DNA from 2 places in the Vogesella indigofera genome. Region 2 is predicted to be linked to the other one. Evidence: predicted binding sites of a transcription regulator. Region 2 holds the regulator's gene; the other holds the start of a gene.

Region 1 (7,106 bases), on a different contig from region 2:
GGAAGTGGAACGTGCGGTGGTGCAGCACGAGGGCGGCGTGGACGAAAAGTTGGCCGCACAGCTGGTGACCTTGGCCGGCCAGATCCGCCGCCTCACCGGCTACGATCTCGACGAAGCGGTCAGCACCCGCCTGCTGGTGTACTGCGCCAAGCTGATCGCCAGCGGCATGGCCGTGCGCCTGGCCTGCCGTACCGCGCTGGTGGAGCCGCTGTCGGACGAAGCCGACACCCTGGCGGCGCTGATGGCGGTGGTGGATACCCAGTTTGGTCACTGAGCTGGCGGAGGCGGAGCGGCCGCGGGCGATTGGCGCGCACGCGCTGTACCTGCTGAACCTGTTGCTGCTGCCCGGCCTCGCCTTTGTCGTGCTGTGGTGGTGCCGCCGCCACTGGGCCGCGGCCGCCAGCGCCGAACTGCGCCGGCATCTGGACCAGGCCTTCGGCGCGGCATTGTGGAGCGGGGCACTGATCGTGCTGGTCAGCCTGTTGCTGGTGCTGTTGGGCGGCCTGCAACAGCCGGCCACCTGGGTGCTGCTGATCCTGTATTTCACCGTGATCCATGCCGCACTGGTGTTACTGGGTGCCTACGCGCTGTCGCGCGCCATGGCCGGCTTGCCTTGCCGTTACCCGCTGCCCGGCCTGTGGCGGCAACCCTGATTTGAAAGACACACCCTATGGAAGACCTTGTTGGCGGCTGGTGGGACAAGCTGATCCGCCGTACCGCCTACCGCGGCTATCCGCAGGCGGCGGTGGCGCTAGCGGAGATTGAAAAGCAGGCGCCGCTGTTCTTTCGTGCCATGGGCGGCGACCCGGCGCTGACCCTGCGTACCGCCGTCGGCACCGCCCACGGCGCGCGGCGCCGGCTGCTGGAACGCATCGCCGGCACCGGCGAGCAGGTCGAACTGGCGTGGCGCGACGGCCAGTCGCTGTACCTGCCGGAGAAGATCGACCTGTTCCCCGACGCGGCGCGCAACCGCGAGCTGTATTTCTGGCTGATGGCGCTGGCGGCGCAGCCGCAGCACGGCGACGACGGCGACTGGCTGACGCGCAACCGCCGCGCCAGTGCCGCCTGCCTTGCCGCGATGCCGGGACTGGCCGCGCTATACCAGCGATTGGTGACGGCACTGCTGCCGCTGCGTGACACGCCGCGCGACGCCGCCGCCGCGGCGCAGGAGGCGGCGATCCGCCAGGCACTGCTGCAGCCGGACGCCGCCATTACACTGCCGCCGTGCCGCACCCCGCCACAGCCGGTGCTGCTGTGGCTGCACCCGACGCCACCGACCGCGCCGACCGCGAACGCCGACGACAAGCAGACGCCGGAGATGGAGGACAGCGACAGCAAGGAAACGAAGAAAAAGCGCCGCTACCGCGCGCGGCGCGACACGGCCGACGAACGCAAGAACGGCATGCTGCTGGTGTTCCGCGCCGAAAGCATCTTTACCTGGGACGAGTACGTGCGCGTCAACCGTCACACTGACGACGATGACATGGACGACGCCGGCGCCGCCGCCGAGGACATGAACACGCTGACCATCAGCCGCGACAACCGCCGCCGCGCCAGCCGGCTGAAGTTCGACCTCGACCTGCCGGCCGCCGCCTACGACGACACACCGCTGGGCAGCGGCATCCTGCTGCCGGAATGGGACTACAAGCGGCAACGGCTGGTGGCCGAGCACTGCTGCCTGAAGCCGATGCTGCCGCGCGACGCTACCCCGGCGCCGCTGCCGGACAAGCTGCAACCGCTGGCACGGCGTCTGCGCCGCCAGTTCCAGGCGCTGTCGCCGGAGCGCACCCGCAAGAGCGGCGAGGCCAGCGGCCCGGACATCGACCTCGATCGCCTGATCCGCTTTCTCGCCGAGAAACGCAGCGGTGTGGCGGTGGCCGAGCCGCCGCTGTACCAGGCGTGGCCGCCGGGTGGGCGCAACATGGCCTGCCTGCTGCTGGCCGACCTGTCGCTGTCCACCGAAAGCTGGCTTGGCGAAGCCGGGCAGGTGATCGGCGTGATCCGCGACAGCCTGCTGCTGTTCGCCGAGGCACTGTCCGCCTGCGGCGACGCCTTCGGCCTGTACGGCTTTTCCTCGATCCGCCGTGACGAGGTGCGCTACCTGCTGCTGAAGGATTTTGCCGAGCGCTACGACGACACCACCCGCGGCCGCATCCTGGCGCTGCGTCCCGGCTACTACACGCGCATGGGTGCGGCGATCCGCCAGTCCACCCGCATCCTGCTGGAACAGCCGGCACAGCGCCGCCTGCTGCTGATCGTGTCCGACGGCAAGCCCAACGATCTCGATCACTACGAAGGCCGCTACGGTGTGGAAGACACGCGCCAGGCGGTGCTGGAAGCAAAGCGGGCGGGGCTGATCCCGTTCTGCGTCACGGTGGACAAGGAGGCCGGCGAGTACCTGCCGCACCTGTTCGGCCGCCGCGGCTACAGCGTGGTGCACGACGCGCGGCGCCTGCCGCAGGTGTTGACCAGCCTGTACGCCAGCTTGACCGCCTGACGCGCGGTTGTCAGTAAAAAAGGTTGGCCGCAGTGTTGCGGCCAACCTTTTCTTGTTGATGCGCCAGGGCGCGGCTCAGTACAGGTAGACGCCGTTTGGCTGCGGTGCCGGTACCGGCACCGGCTGGCGCAGCATGTCGCACACCGCGGACTCGATGCCGTGGCACAGCGCGGTCAGCGGCAGGTCGTTGCCTTCCTTGCCGAACGGCTCTTCCAGCTCCTCGCCCAGCACGTCCAGTGCCATATAGGTGTAGGCGATGAACACCGCGATCAACGGCGTCAGCCAGCCGATGCTGGTGGTCAGCCCGATCGGCAGCAGCATGCAGTAGATGGTGACGGTGCGGTTGAGCAGCACGCGGTAGGTGAACGGGATCGGCGTGTTGCGAATGCGTTCGCAGCCGCCGACCACGTCGGACAGCGCGTCCAGGTTGCGGTCGACGCTCTGCCACTGCCACTGGTCGATGCTGCCGCTGTGGCGCAGGCTGGCGTTGAGGCGGTGCAGGTAGAGCAGGATCAGCCCCGGCTTGCCGGGTGCGTCGGCGATCGCCTGCCATTCCGCCGCCGGCAGCAGCCGCTGCAGGTGAGCGGCGACGTCGTCCTGGCGCAGCTGGCCTTTCAGCGCATAGGCAAAGGCGCAGATGCCGTGCAACATCTGCCGCGACTCCGGCCGCGCATCGGCGACCGCCAGCAGCTTGCCGGCCAGGGTGCGCGCCACGATCAGCAGCGTGCCCCACAGCTTGCGCGCTTCCCAGAAGCGCTCGTAGCTGACCGAGTTGCGGAAGCTGAGGAAGATCGCCAGCGACACCCCCATCAGTGTGAAGATGTAGATGTTCAGCGACGACTGCGCGTGCTGGCTGATCCACCAGTTGGTAGCGAAGGCGGACAGCAGCGAGATGAGGAACACCAGGCACAGCCGGGGCAGGATGCGTGGCAGCACCGAGCCGCGCCAGACGAACAGCAGCTCGAACCAGTTGTGACGAGAGTGGATGATCATGATGGGTAGCGGGGGCAGCGAGAGATAAGCCAGCCCGACATCATAGGTGCTGCCGGCCTGTGGCCACAAGGTGTGGCGGCGGCAACGGCGTCTTTTTTTGTGCGCTGCGGCAAACGGCCGCCGCCGCGGGCAAGGCCGGCGGGCGACAAGTTCACGCCATCCTGCACCGGATTCCGATCCGTTGATACGAATCAATGATGCCAATGTCACCACCGGCGGATGATGCGCGCATGAATTCCCTCATAGCGTGGTGGAGAGCATCATGAAAAGCTTCAGGATAAGTGCACTTGCACAGGGCGTATTACTGGCAACCTTGCCGTTCGCTGCATCGCTGGCGCTGGCGGACGCCGCCGGCAGTCCGGCGGCTCAGTCTCAGCAGGAGATGCACCAGAACATCAACCCCAAGGCACCGCCGATCACCAAGGTCGAATTCGAGCGTGCCAAGCAGATCTACTTCGAGCGTTGCGCCGGCTGTCACGGCGTGTTGCGCAAGGGTGCCACCGGCAAGCCGCTGACGCCGGACATCACGCTGGGCAAGGGCACCGACTATCTGAAGGTGTTCATCGCCTACGGCAGCCCGGCCGGGATGCCGAACTGGCAGACCTCCGGCGAGATGAGCGAGCAGGACGTGGACCTGATGGCGCGCTACATCCAGCAGGAGCCGCCGACCCCGCCGGAATTCTCGCTGGCCGACATCGAGAAGTCGCGCAAGATCTACCTGCCGGTAGAGAAACGCCCGACCAAGAAGATGAACAGCTACAACCTGGACAACATCTTCTCCGTCACCCTGCGCGACAGCGGCGAAGTGGCGCTGATCGACGGCGACAGCAAGCAGATCATCAACATCATCAAGACCGGCTACGCGGTGCACATCTCGCGGCTGTCCAAGTCCGGCCGCTACCTGTACGTGATCGGCCGTGACGCCCGCCTCAACCTGATCGACCTGTGGCTGCCGAAGCCGGACAACGTCGCCGAGGTCAAGGTCGGCCTCGAGGCGCGCTCGGTGGAGACCTCCAAGTTCAAGGGCTTCGAGGACAAGATCGCCGTCGCCGGCACCTACTGGCCACCGCAGTTCGTGATCATGGACGGCGACACGCTGAAGCCGCGCAAGGTGGTGTCCACCCGCGGCATGACCGTGGACAACGAGTACCACCCCGAGCCACGCGTGGCCTCCATCGTCGGCAGCCACTACAAGCCGGAATTCGTGATCAACGCCAAGGAAACCGGCAAGATCATGATGGTCGATTATTCCGACCTCAATAACCTGAAAACCACCACCATCGACTCCGCCAAGTTTCTGCACGACGGCGGCTTCGACAGCAGCGGGCGCTACTTCCTGGTGGCCGCCAACGCCTCCAACAAGATCGCGGTGGTCGACACCAAGGAAGACAAGCTGGCAGCACTGGTCGATGTCGGCAAGATCCCGCACCCGGGTCGTGGCGCCAACTTCGTGCATCCGAAATACGGTCCGGTGTGGAGCACTTCGCACCTGGGCAGCGAGGACGTGACGCTGATCGGTACTGATCCGGTGAAACATCCGCAGTACGCGTGGAAGGCGGTCAGCGTGTTCAAGGGCCAGGGTGGCGGTTCGCTGTTCATCAAGACCCATCCGAAATCGAAGAACCTGTGGGTGGACACCCCGCTGAACCCGGATGCCAAGGTCAGCCAGAGCGTGGCGGTCTACGACATCAACAATCTGGCCAAGGGGCCGCAGGTGATCGACGTGGCCGCCTGCGCCAAGCTCTCGGACGACGGTGCCAAACGCGTAGTGCAGCCGGAGTACAACAAGGGTGGCGACGAGGTGTGGTTCTCGGTGTGGAGCGCCAAGAACAAGGAATCGGCCATCGTGGTAGTCGATGACAAGACCCGCAGCTGCAAGGCGGTGATCAAGGACAAGCGCCTGATTACCCCGACCGGCAAGTTCAACGTCTACAACACCCAGCACGACGTTTACTAACCCTCAGCGCGGGCCGCGACCCGGCCCGCCACGGAGATCATCATGAAAACATCCCTGCTTACCGCGCTGCTGCTCAGTGGCGGCCTGCTGCTGGCATCCGCAGCCAACGCCTCGCCAGAGCTGGCGAAGAAGTACAACTGTTTCGCCTGTCACAGTATGGACAAGAAAGTGGTCGGCCCGGCGTTCAAGGACATCGGCAGCAAGTACAAGGGCCAGAACATGCAGGCCAAGCTGGAAGAGAAGGTGAAGAAGGGCGGCGCCGGCAGTTTCGGCCCGATCCCGATGTCGCCGAACCCGCAGGTGCCGGATGCCGACATCAAGTTGCTGGTGAAGTGGGTGCTGGCACAGTAAGTCCCGCTTCTTGCCGCGCGCCGGCCCGCTCCGGGCTGGCCGCCACGGCACGGACTTTGATCGCAGCAGGCGCCGCCTGCTGCCGTGAAAGCCTGACCGGAATCCCGCCATGAAACTGCCTGCCTGTTGCCGTACGCTGACTGCCAAGTGCCTGCTGCTGGGCTGTTGCGCCGCCTTGTTCATCTCCGAAGCCGTCTATGCCGACAGTGGCATCGTCTCCCCCGCACCGCAACGCGTCGCCGAGCTGCGCCACCTGCTGCGCGAAGACTGCGGCGCCTGTCACGGGCTGACCCTCAACGGCGGCCTCGGCAGCCCGCTGACCGCCGCCGCGCTGGCCGGCAAGCCGGGCGACAGCCTGGTCGCCACCTTGCTCGATGGCCGTCCCGGCAGCGCGATGCCACCGTGGCGGCCGTTCATGAGCGAGGCCGAGGCGCAGTGGCTGATCCGGCAATTGCAGCAGGGAATGACGCCATGAACGCGCGTACAAGGTTGGCCGCAATGGCGGCGGGGGCGGTCGTACTACTGGCCGCCTGCGCGACACCGGCGCTGCGCGGCAGCGGCGATCTTGGCGTGGTGATCGAACGTGCCGCCGGCAGCGTGCAGGTGGTCAGCAACAGCAGCAACACCATGCTGGCGCGTATCGGCGGGCTGGGCGACCTGTCGCACGCCTCGCTGGTGTACAGCCGCGACGCGCGCTACGTGTACGTGTTCGGCCGCGATGGCGGCATCAGCAAGGTCGACATCCTGGCCGGCAAGCTGGTGGCGCGGGTGCTGCAGGCCGGCAACAGCATCGGCGGCGCCATCTCCAGCGACGGCCGCATCGTGGCGGCGCAGAACTACAGCCCGGGCGGAGTCAAGCTGTTCGACGCCGACACGCTGGCGCTGCTGGCCGACATTCCGGCGCTGGACGACAACGGCCAGCCGTCCAAGGTGGTGGGTCTTGCCGACCTGCCGGGCAACCGCTTCGCCTTCAGCCTGTTCGAGGCCGGCGAGATCTGGGTGCTGGATGCCGCCCAGCCGCGCGCGCCGCAAGTGACGAAATACCGCAACGTTGGCCGCAACCCCTACGACGGCCTCGCCAGCAGCGACGGCCGCTACTACATCGCCGGCCTGTACGGCGACGACGGTCTGGCCTTGCTGGACAACTGGCAGCCGCAGGCCGGGGTGCGCCGCATCCTGCCGGGCTATGGCCAGGGCCGGGACAAGCAGCCGGTGTACAAGATGCCGCACCTGCGCGGCTGGAGCCTGGCCGGCGACTACGCCTTCCTGCCGGCGATCGGCCACCACGAGGTGCTGGTCGCCGATCGC
Region 2 (7,106 bases):
ATGGGTTTCATGCAGATCCGCCTGCTGCCGCGCGGCGTGAAGGAAATGCTGGGTGGCCGCAACCACGTCGCCGGCAGTAACGACATCTCCTCGTTCCAGGCCTTCGCCACCGGCCTCGCCAGTCGCGTCGGTACCGGCAACGTTGCCGGCGTCGCCACCGCCATCGCGCTGGGCGGCCCTGGCGCCGTGTTCTGGATGTGGATGACCGCGTTGCTGGGCATGGCCAGTGCCTTCGCCGAGTCCAGCCTGGCACAGCTGTTCAAGGTCAACCACCACGACAACACCTTCCGCGGCGGTCCGGCCTACTACATCCAGAAGGGCCTGAACATGCGCTGGCTGGGCATGGCGTTCTCGATCTCGCTGATCGTCGCCTTCGGCCTGGTGTTCAACGCGGTGCAGGCCAACTCCATCGTCGCCGCCACCGAAGGCGCGCTGGGTTGGGACAAGAACCTGGTCGCCATCGGCCTGGTGCTGCTGACCGCGCCGATCATCTTCGGCGGCCTGCGCAAGGTCGGCCAGGTGGCGGAATGGATGGTGCCGCTGATGGCCGCGCTGTATCTGGGCATGACCGTGTACGTGATCATCACCCATGCCAGTGAAGTGCCGGGCGTGCTGCTGCTGATCGTGAAGAGCGCCTTCGGTCTGGAACAGGCCGCCGGCGGCTTTGCCGGCTACGCGCTGAGCCAGGCGATGATGCTGGGCATCAAGCGCGGCCTGTTCTCCAACGAGGCCGGCATGGGCTCGGCCCCGAACGCCGCCGCCGCCGCCACCACCCGTCACCCGGCATCGCAGGGCCTGATCCAGATGTTTGGCGTGTTCATCGACACCATGATCGTGTGTACCTGCACCGCGCTGATCGTGCTGCTGTCCGGCGCCTTCGTGCCCGGCGCCGAGCTGAAGGGCGTGCAACTGACCCAGGCGGCGATGAACGCCACGCTGGGTAGCTGGGGCGGCACGCTGCTGGCGGTGATCATGTTCCTGTTCTGCTTCAGTACCATCATCGGCAACTACGCCTACGCCGAAGGCAACGTCGAGTTCATCAAGAACAACAAGACGGTGATCTTCGTGTTCCGTCTGGCGGTACTGGGCATGGTGGTATTCGGCTGCCTGGGCAGCTCGATGCTGGTCTGGGACATGGCCGACCTGGCGATGGGGGTGATGGCGCTGATCAACCTGTTCGCCATCGTGATGCTGTCCAAGTACGTGTTCGTGCTGCTGAAGGACTACCAGCAGCAGCTGAAGGCCGGCGTGAAGCAGCCGGTGTTCGACGTGAAGCAGTATCCGGAAATCGAAGCCAAGATCCACAAGGACGTGTGGTAAGCCTTGCGGCCAACCCTGTTCCGAGCAAGCCCGCGAAAGCGGGCTTTTTTGCGCCCGGCCATGGCGCCGGGCCGGCGGAGCGAGCGCTAGCTGATCCCTGCGTAGCAGAGCGCACCGCCACCCTCGCCCACGCGCCGCCGTGGCCGGCATAAAGAAAAAGGTTGGCCGCATCGCTGTGGCCAACCTGTGTGCCTGCCATCACGCCACCGGGGCGGCGAGGGTCAGATGGTTTTCGAATAGCGCGCGTGCGTGTCGCGTTCGCGCAGATGGCGGTCGAACACCATCGCGATATTGCGGATCAGGAAGCGGCCCTTCGGCTCCACCATCAGGAAGTCGCCGTCGAAATGCAGCAGGCCCATCTGCTGGAATTCGCGGATCTTCGGCAGCTCGTCGGCGAAGTACTCGGCGAAATTGATGGCGAAGGTCTGCTCGATCGCCTCCACCGACAGCGAGAAGCGGCACATCAGCGCCTGGATCACGCTGCGGCGCAGGATGTCGTCCTGGGTCAGCGTCATGCCGCGCATCACCGGCAGGTGGCCGGCGTCCAGCGCCGCGTAGTAGGCGTCGATGTCCTTTTCATTCTGGCTGTAACAGGGGCCGACCTTGCCGATCGATGACACGCCAAAGCCGATCATGTCGCAGTCGGCGTGGGTGGAATAGCCCTGGAAGTTGCGCTGCAGGCGGCCCTGTTCCAGCGCGCGGGTCAGCTCGTCACCGGGCTTGGCGAAGTGGTCCATGCCGATGAACACATAGCCGGCGTCGCTCAGCTGCTGCACCGAGTTCTGCAGGATGTCGAGCTTGGTGGCGCTGGACGGCAGGTCGGCCTCGTTGATGCGGCGCTGCGGCTTGAATACGGTCGGCAGGTGCGCGTAGTTGTACAGCGCGATGCGGTCCGGCGCCATCGCGATCACCTTGTTGACGGTGCTTTCCAGCGAGTGCGCGGTCTGCAGCGGCAGGCCGTAGATCAGGTCCACGCTCACCGACTTGAAGCCGGCCTCGCGCGCGGCGTCGATCACCAGCCGGGTTTCTTCCTCGCTCTGGATGCGGTTCACCGCCTGCTGCACCGCCGGATCGAAATCCTGGATGCCGACGCTCATGCGGTTGAAACCGAGCCGACCCAGATGCAGCACCGTGTCGCGGCCAACCTTGCGCGGGTCGATCTCAATGGAGAACTCGCCTTCCGGCAGCAGTTCGAAGTAGCGGTTGATGACGCCCATCACCCGGTCCAGCTGTGCATCGGACAGGAAGGTCGGCGTGCCGCCGCCGAAATGCAGCTGGATCACCTTCTCGCGACAGCCGAGTTTTTCCGCCACCAACGCGATTTCCTTTTCCAGGTAGTCGAGGTAGGCGTCGGCGCGGCTCTTGTCCTTGGTGATGATCTTGTTGCAGCCGCAGTAGTAGCAGATGGTGTTGCAGAACGGGATGTGCACGTACAGCGAAATGCCGCGATGGTTTGCCCCAATGGTGCGCTGCGCCAGGCAATGCTCATAATCACTCACCCCAAAACCGGCGTGAAAACGATCGGCAGTCGGATAGGAGGTGTAACGCGGACCGGACCCTTCCAGTGTTTCGATCAGGGTCCGGTCGAAAACACATTGGGTCGGGATAAATGCAGAATGAGCAGTCATCATATATTTTGATTGGAAATCTGGTGGGGGACTGGTAAATTTGCGCAATTACGCCTTGATCTGCATTGACGCTCATCAAGCAAGCTCATCTGTCCCTGGAAATCGACTCTCGGTATGAACGATCTGTCCTCCCCCCTGCATTCGCTGAAAGTCACTTGTTCCAACTGCAGCCTGCGTGAATTGTGCCTGCCGGTGGGGCTGAACCGTGACGAGATGGCCCAGCTGGATGCCGTTATCCGTCAGAGCCGCCGTTTCAAGCGCGGTGAGTACCTGTTCCGCAGCGGAGAAGGCTTCCGTTCTTTATACGCGGTGCGCACCGGTTATTTCAAGACCTGCGTTTCCAGCCAGGACGGCCGCGAACAGGTCACCGGTTTCCACATGTCCGGCGAACTGATGGGGCTGGACGGCATTTCCTCCAACACCCACGGTTGCGACGCCATCGCGCTGGAGGACAGCGAGGTGTGCGAGCTGCCATTCAGCCGCATGGAAAGCCTGGGACGCGACATCCCCAGCCTGCAACACCACTTCTTCCGCCTGATGAGCCGCGAGATCGTGCGCGACCAGTCGGTGATGCTGCTGCTGGGCAACATGAAGGCGGAAGAACGCCTCGCCGCCTTCCTGCTCAACCTGTCGCAGCGCTTGGCCAGCCGCGGCTTTGCCGCCAACGATTTCATCCTGCGCATGAGCCGCGAGGAAATCGGCAGCTTCCTCGGCCTGAAACTGGAAACCGTCAGCCGCACGCTGTCAAAATTCCAGCAGCAGGGCTGGATCCTGGTCGATCACAAGCACATCCAGCTGGTGCGGCCGGAAGAGCTGAAGGCCCTGGTGGCCGGCTGCTCGCAGGCCAACAGCGCCGGCTAAGCCCATACATACCATCGCGCCGCCCGCCGGCGCGCTGCAAAAAAAAAGCCCGGATCAGTCGATCCGGGCTTTTTGCATCGTGCGTTGCGGGGTCAGCCGGCCTGCCAGCCTCCACCCAGTGCCGCGTACAGCGACACCACCGCCGACAGCCGCGCCAGGCGGGCGCTGGACAGTGCCTGCTCCACCTGGAACACGCCGCGCTCGGCATCGAGCACGTCCAGATAGCTGGAGTAGCCGTTGTCGTAGCGCAGCCGCGCCAGGCGCAGCGCCTCGCGCAGTGCCGCCAGTTGCTGTAGCTGCGCCTGTTCGGTGGCACGCGTGGTGCTGACCGCCGACATCGCGTCCAGGGTATCGGCAAACGCCTGCTGCACCGTCTTCTCGTACACCGCCAGCGCCTGCTTCTGGCGCGCGTTGGCGGCATCGACACCGGCGGCGATACGGCCGGCGTTGAAGATCGGCGCGGTCAGGTTGGCCGCAAAGTTCCAGGTCTGCGCCGGGCCGCTGAACAGGTCGACCAGCGCGGTGCTGGCGCTGCCGATGCCTGCCGACAGGCTGATGCTCGGGAAGTAGGCGGCGCGGGCGACGCCGATGCGGGCGTTGGCCGCGATCAGGCTGGCTTCCGCCGCCGCCACGTCGGCACGGCGCAGCAGCAGGTCGGACGGCAGACCTGACGGGATCTGCTCCGGCTCGGCCAGCGCCGACAAGGCCTTGCCGCGGCCAAGGTTGGCCGCAATGTCACGCGGCGAACGGCCCAGCAGCACTGCCAGCGCGTGTTCGGTCTGCGTCACCGCCTGTGCCAGCTGCGGCACGGTGGCACGCGCACTGGCGGCCTCGGCCTCGGCCTGGCGCAGCTCCAGTTCGGAGGTCATGCCGCCGTTGAAGCGTTTCTGGCGCAGCTGCAGCGATTGCTCGCGGCTTTGCAGCGTGGCACGGGCGCTGGCGAGCTGGGCATCGTAGCTGGCGAGCTGGAAGTAGCTCTTGGCCACCTGGCTGCCCAGCGACAGCCGCAACGCGGCCAGCGAGCGCTCGCTGGCGCTGACGTCGGCCAGCGCCGCTTCGCGTTCACGGCGCAGCTTGCCCCACAGGTCCAGCTCCCAGCTGGCGGTCAGCCCGGCCTGGCGGCTGTCGAGCAGCGCCCCGCCGCCACTGCTGTAGGCCGAGATCTGGCTGCGGCCGCTGCCGGCGCTGGCGCTGACCTGCGGCAGCAGGCCGGCACGCGCCACACCAGCGGCGGCGGCGGCTTCTTCCACCCGCCCCGCGGCCTGCACCAGATCACGGTTGTAGCGCAGCGATTCGTCTATCATCGCGTCCAGCACCGGATCCTCGAAACTGCGCCACCAGTCGCTGGCAACCGGCGCCACGTTGGCCGCAGCCTGCGGCATTTCCAGCTGCGGACGCTGGTAGTCGGGGCCGACCGCGCACGCCGACAGCGCGGCGGCGACCATGATTGGCAACAGCGCTTGCTTAAGCATCATGCTGTTCTCCTTGTGGCGCCGGCTTGCGCTGACTCCACTGCATAATCAGTTTGAAAAACAGGGGGATGAACAGTGCCGCGATGAAGGTTGCGGCCAACATGCCCCCGATCACGCCGGTACCGATCGAGTGACGGCTGGCGGAGCCGGCGCCGCTGGAAATCGCCAGCGGCACGCAACCGAGGATGAAGGCCAGCGAGGTCATCACGATAGGGCGGAAACGCAGCTTGGCCGCCTCCACCGCCGCCTCGGTCAGCGAACGCCCCTCTTCCATCTTCAGCACCGCGAACTCGACGATCAGGATCGCGTTCTTCGCCGCCAGGCCGATCAGCGTCACCAGTGCCACCTGGAAGTAGATGTCGTTCTCCAGCCCGCGCAGCCAGTTGGCCACCAGCGCGCCGAATACCGCGAACGGCACCGCGGTCAGCACCGCGATCGGCAGCGTCCAGCGCTCGTACTGTGCCGCCAGGATCAGGAACACCATCACCAGCGCGATCACGAACACCGTCGACGAGGCACCGCCGGTGGATTTCTCCTGGAAGGCGGAGCCGGTCCACGCCAGGGTGTAGCCATCCGGCAGGGTTTCCTTCGCCAGCTGTTCCATCACCGCCAGCGCTTCGCCGGAGCTGTAGCCCGGTGCCGGGCCGCCGACCAGCTTGGCCGACGGGAAGGCGTTGTAGCGCTCGACGATTTCCGGGCCGGTGGCCTGTTCCACCGTCACCAGGCTGGACAGCGGAATCATCTGTCCGTTCTGCGCACGCACGAACACGGTACGCAGGTTGTCGACGCTCTTGCGGAACTCGGCCTCCGACTGCAGCTGCACGGTGAAGATGCGGCCGAATTTGTTGAAGTCGTTGACGTACAGCGCGCCGAAGGTGCTCTGCATGGTGTCGAACACGTCGTCGATCGGCACGCCCAGCGCCTTGGCCTTTTCACGGTCCAGCTGCACGTTGACCTGTGGCACGTTGGCGGAGAAGGTGCTCTGTACGCCGGCCAGTTCCGGCCGTTTTGCCGCCGCCATCATCAGCGCCTGCGCCTGGGCCGCCAGCTCGCCGGCCGAGGCACCGGCACGGTTCTGCACGTAGGCCTCGAAGCCGCCGGTGGAGGACATGCCGGAGATCGGTGGCGGGTTGAAGGCCAGTACCAGCCCTTCCTTGATGCCGGCACCTTTCATGAACACGTCGCCGACCACCTCCTGCGCCGACATGCCCGGCGCCTTGCGCTCGTCCCACGGCTTCAGGGTGATGAAGGTGACACCGGTATTGGTGCGGTTGGAGCCGGACAGGATGTCAAAGCCGGCAAAGCTCATCACGTCCTTCACCGCCGGGTTCTTGGCAATTTCCACGTCCAGCTTGTCCATCGCGTCCACGGTGCGGTTGATCGCCGCGCCGTCCGGCAGGATGGTGGCGGAGATGATGTAGCCCTGGTCTTCTTCCGGCGCCAGCGACGACGGAATCAGCTTGAACAGCCACGCCGAGGCGCCGATCAGCAGCCCAAACAGCACCAGTGCCAGCACGGAACGCTTGATCAGGAAGGCCACGCCGCTGCTGTAGCGCAGGGTGATGCGGTCAAACAGGCGGTTGAAGCCGTCGAAGAAGGCGTTGCTGTGCTGATGCTCGGACTTCAGCATCGCCGCGCACAAGGCCGGGGTCAGCGTCAGTGCCACGATGCCGGAGATGGTTACCGACATCGCGATGGTGATGGCGAACTGCTTGTACATCTGGCCGGCGATACCGCCCATGAACGCCACCGGGATGAACACCGAGCACAGCACCAGCACGATGGCGACCACCGGGCCGCTGACTTCCTTCATCGCCTGGATGGT

What was found. The regulator FNR, encoded in region 2, switches genes on or off when oxygen is low (the NO sensors DNR and NnrR bind a similar motif). The targets are predictions, from matches to a motif close to TTGATNNNNATCAA.
Region 1: a site for FNR is predicted at 3,672-3,685, ahead of PQU89_RS11160 (nitrite reductase). Genes of this name have one in related genera too.

Annotation. Positions count from the first base shown of each region.
Region 1 covers NZ_JAQQLA010000005.1:116,385-123,490, forward strand. The annotation lists gene PQU89_RS11140 (CbbQ/NirQ/NorQ/GpvN family protein) at 1-274, shown strand, start outside; gene PQU89_RS11145 (hypothetical protein) at 264-653, shown strand; gene PQU89_RS11150 (nitric oxide reductase activation protein NorD) at 671-2,497, shown strand; gene PQU89_RS11155 (bestrophin family protein) at 2,573-3,490, opposite strand; gene PQU89_RS11160 (nitrite reductase) at 3,753-5,447, shown strand; gene PQU89_RS11165 (c-type cytochrome) at 5,490-5,798, shown strand; gene PQU89_RS11170 (c-type cytochrome) at 5,908-6,273, shown strand; gene PQU89_RS11175 (cytochrome D1 domain-containing protein) at 6,270-7,106, shown strand, end outside.
Region 2 covers NZ_JAQQLA010000004.1:220,876-227,981, forward strand. The annotation lists gene PQU89_RS06765 (alanine/glycine:cation symporter family protein) at 1-1,320, shown strand, start outside; gene hemN (oxygen-independent coproporphyrinogen III oxidase) at 1,542-2,951, opposite strand; gene fnr (fumarate/nitrate reduction transcriptional regulator Fnr) at 3,063-3,809, shown strand; gene PQU89_RS06780 (efflux transporter outer membrane subunit) at 3,902-5,284, opposite strand; gene PQU89_RS06785 (efflux RND transporter permease subunit) at 5,274-7,106, opposite strand, start outside.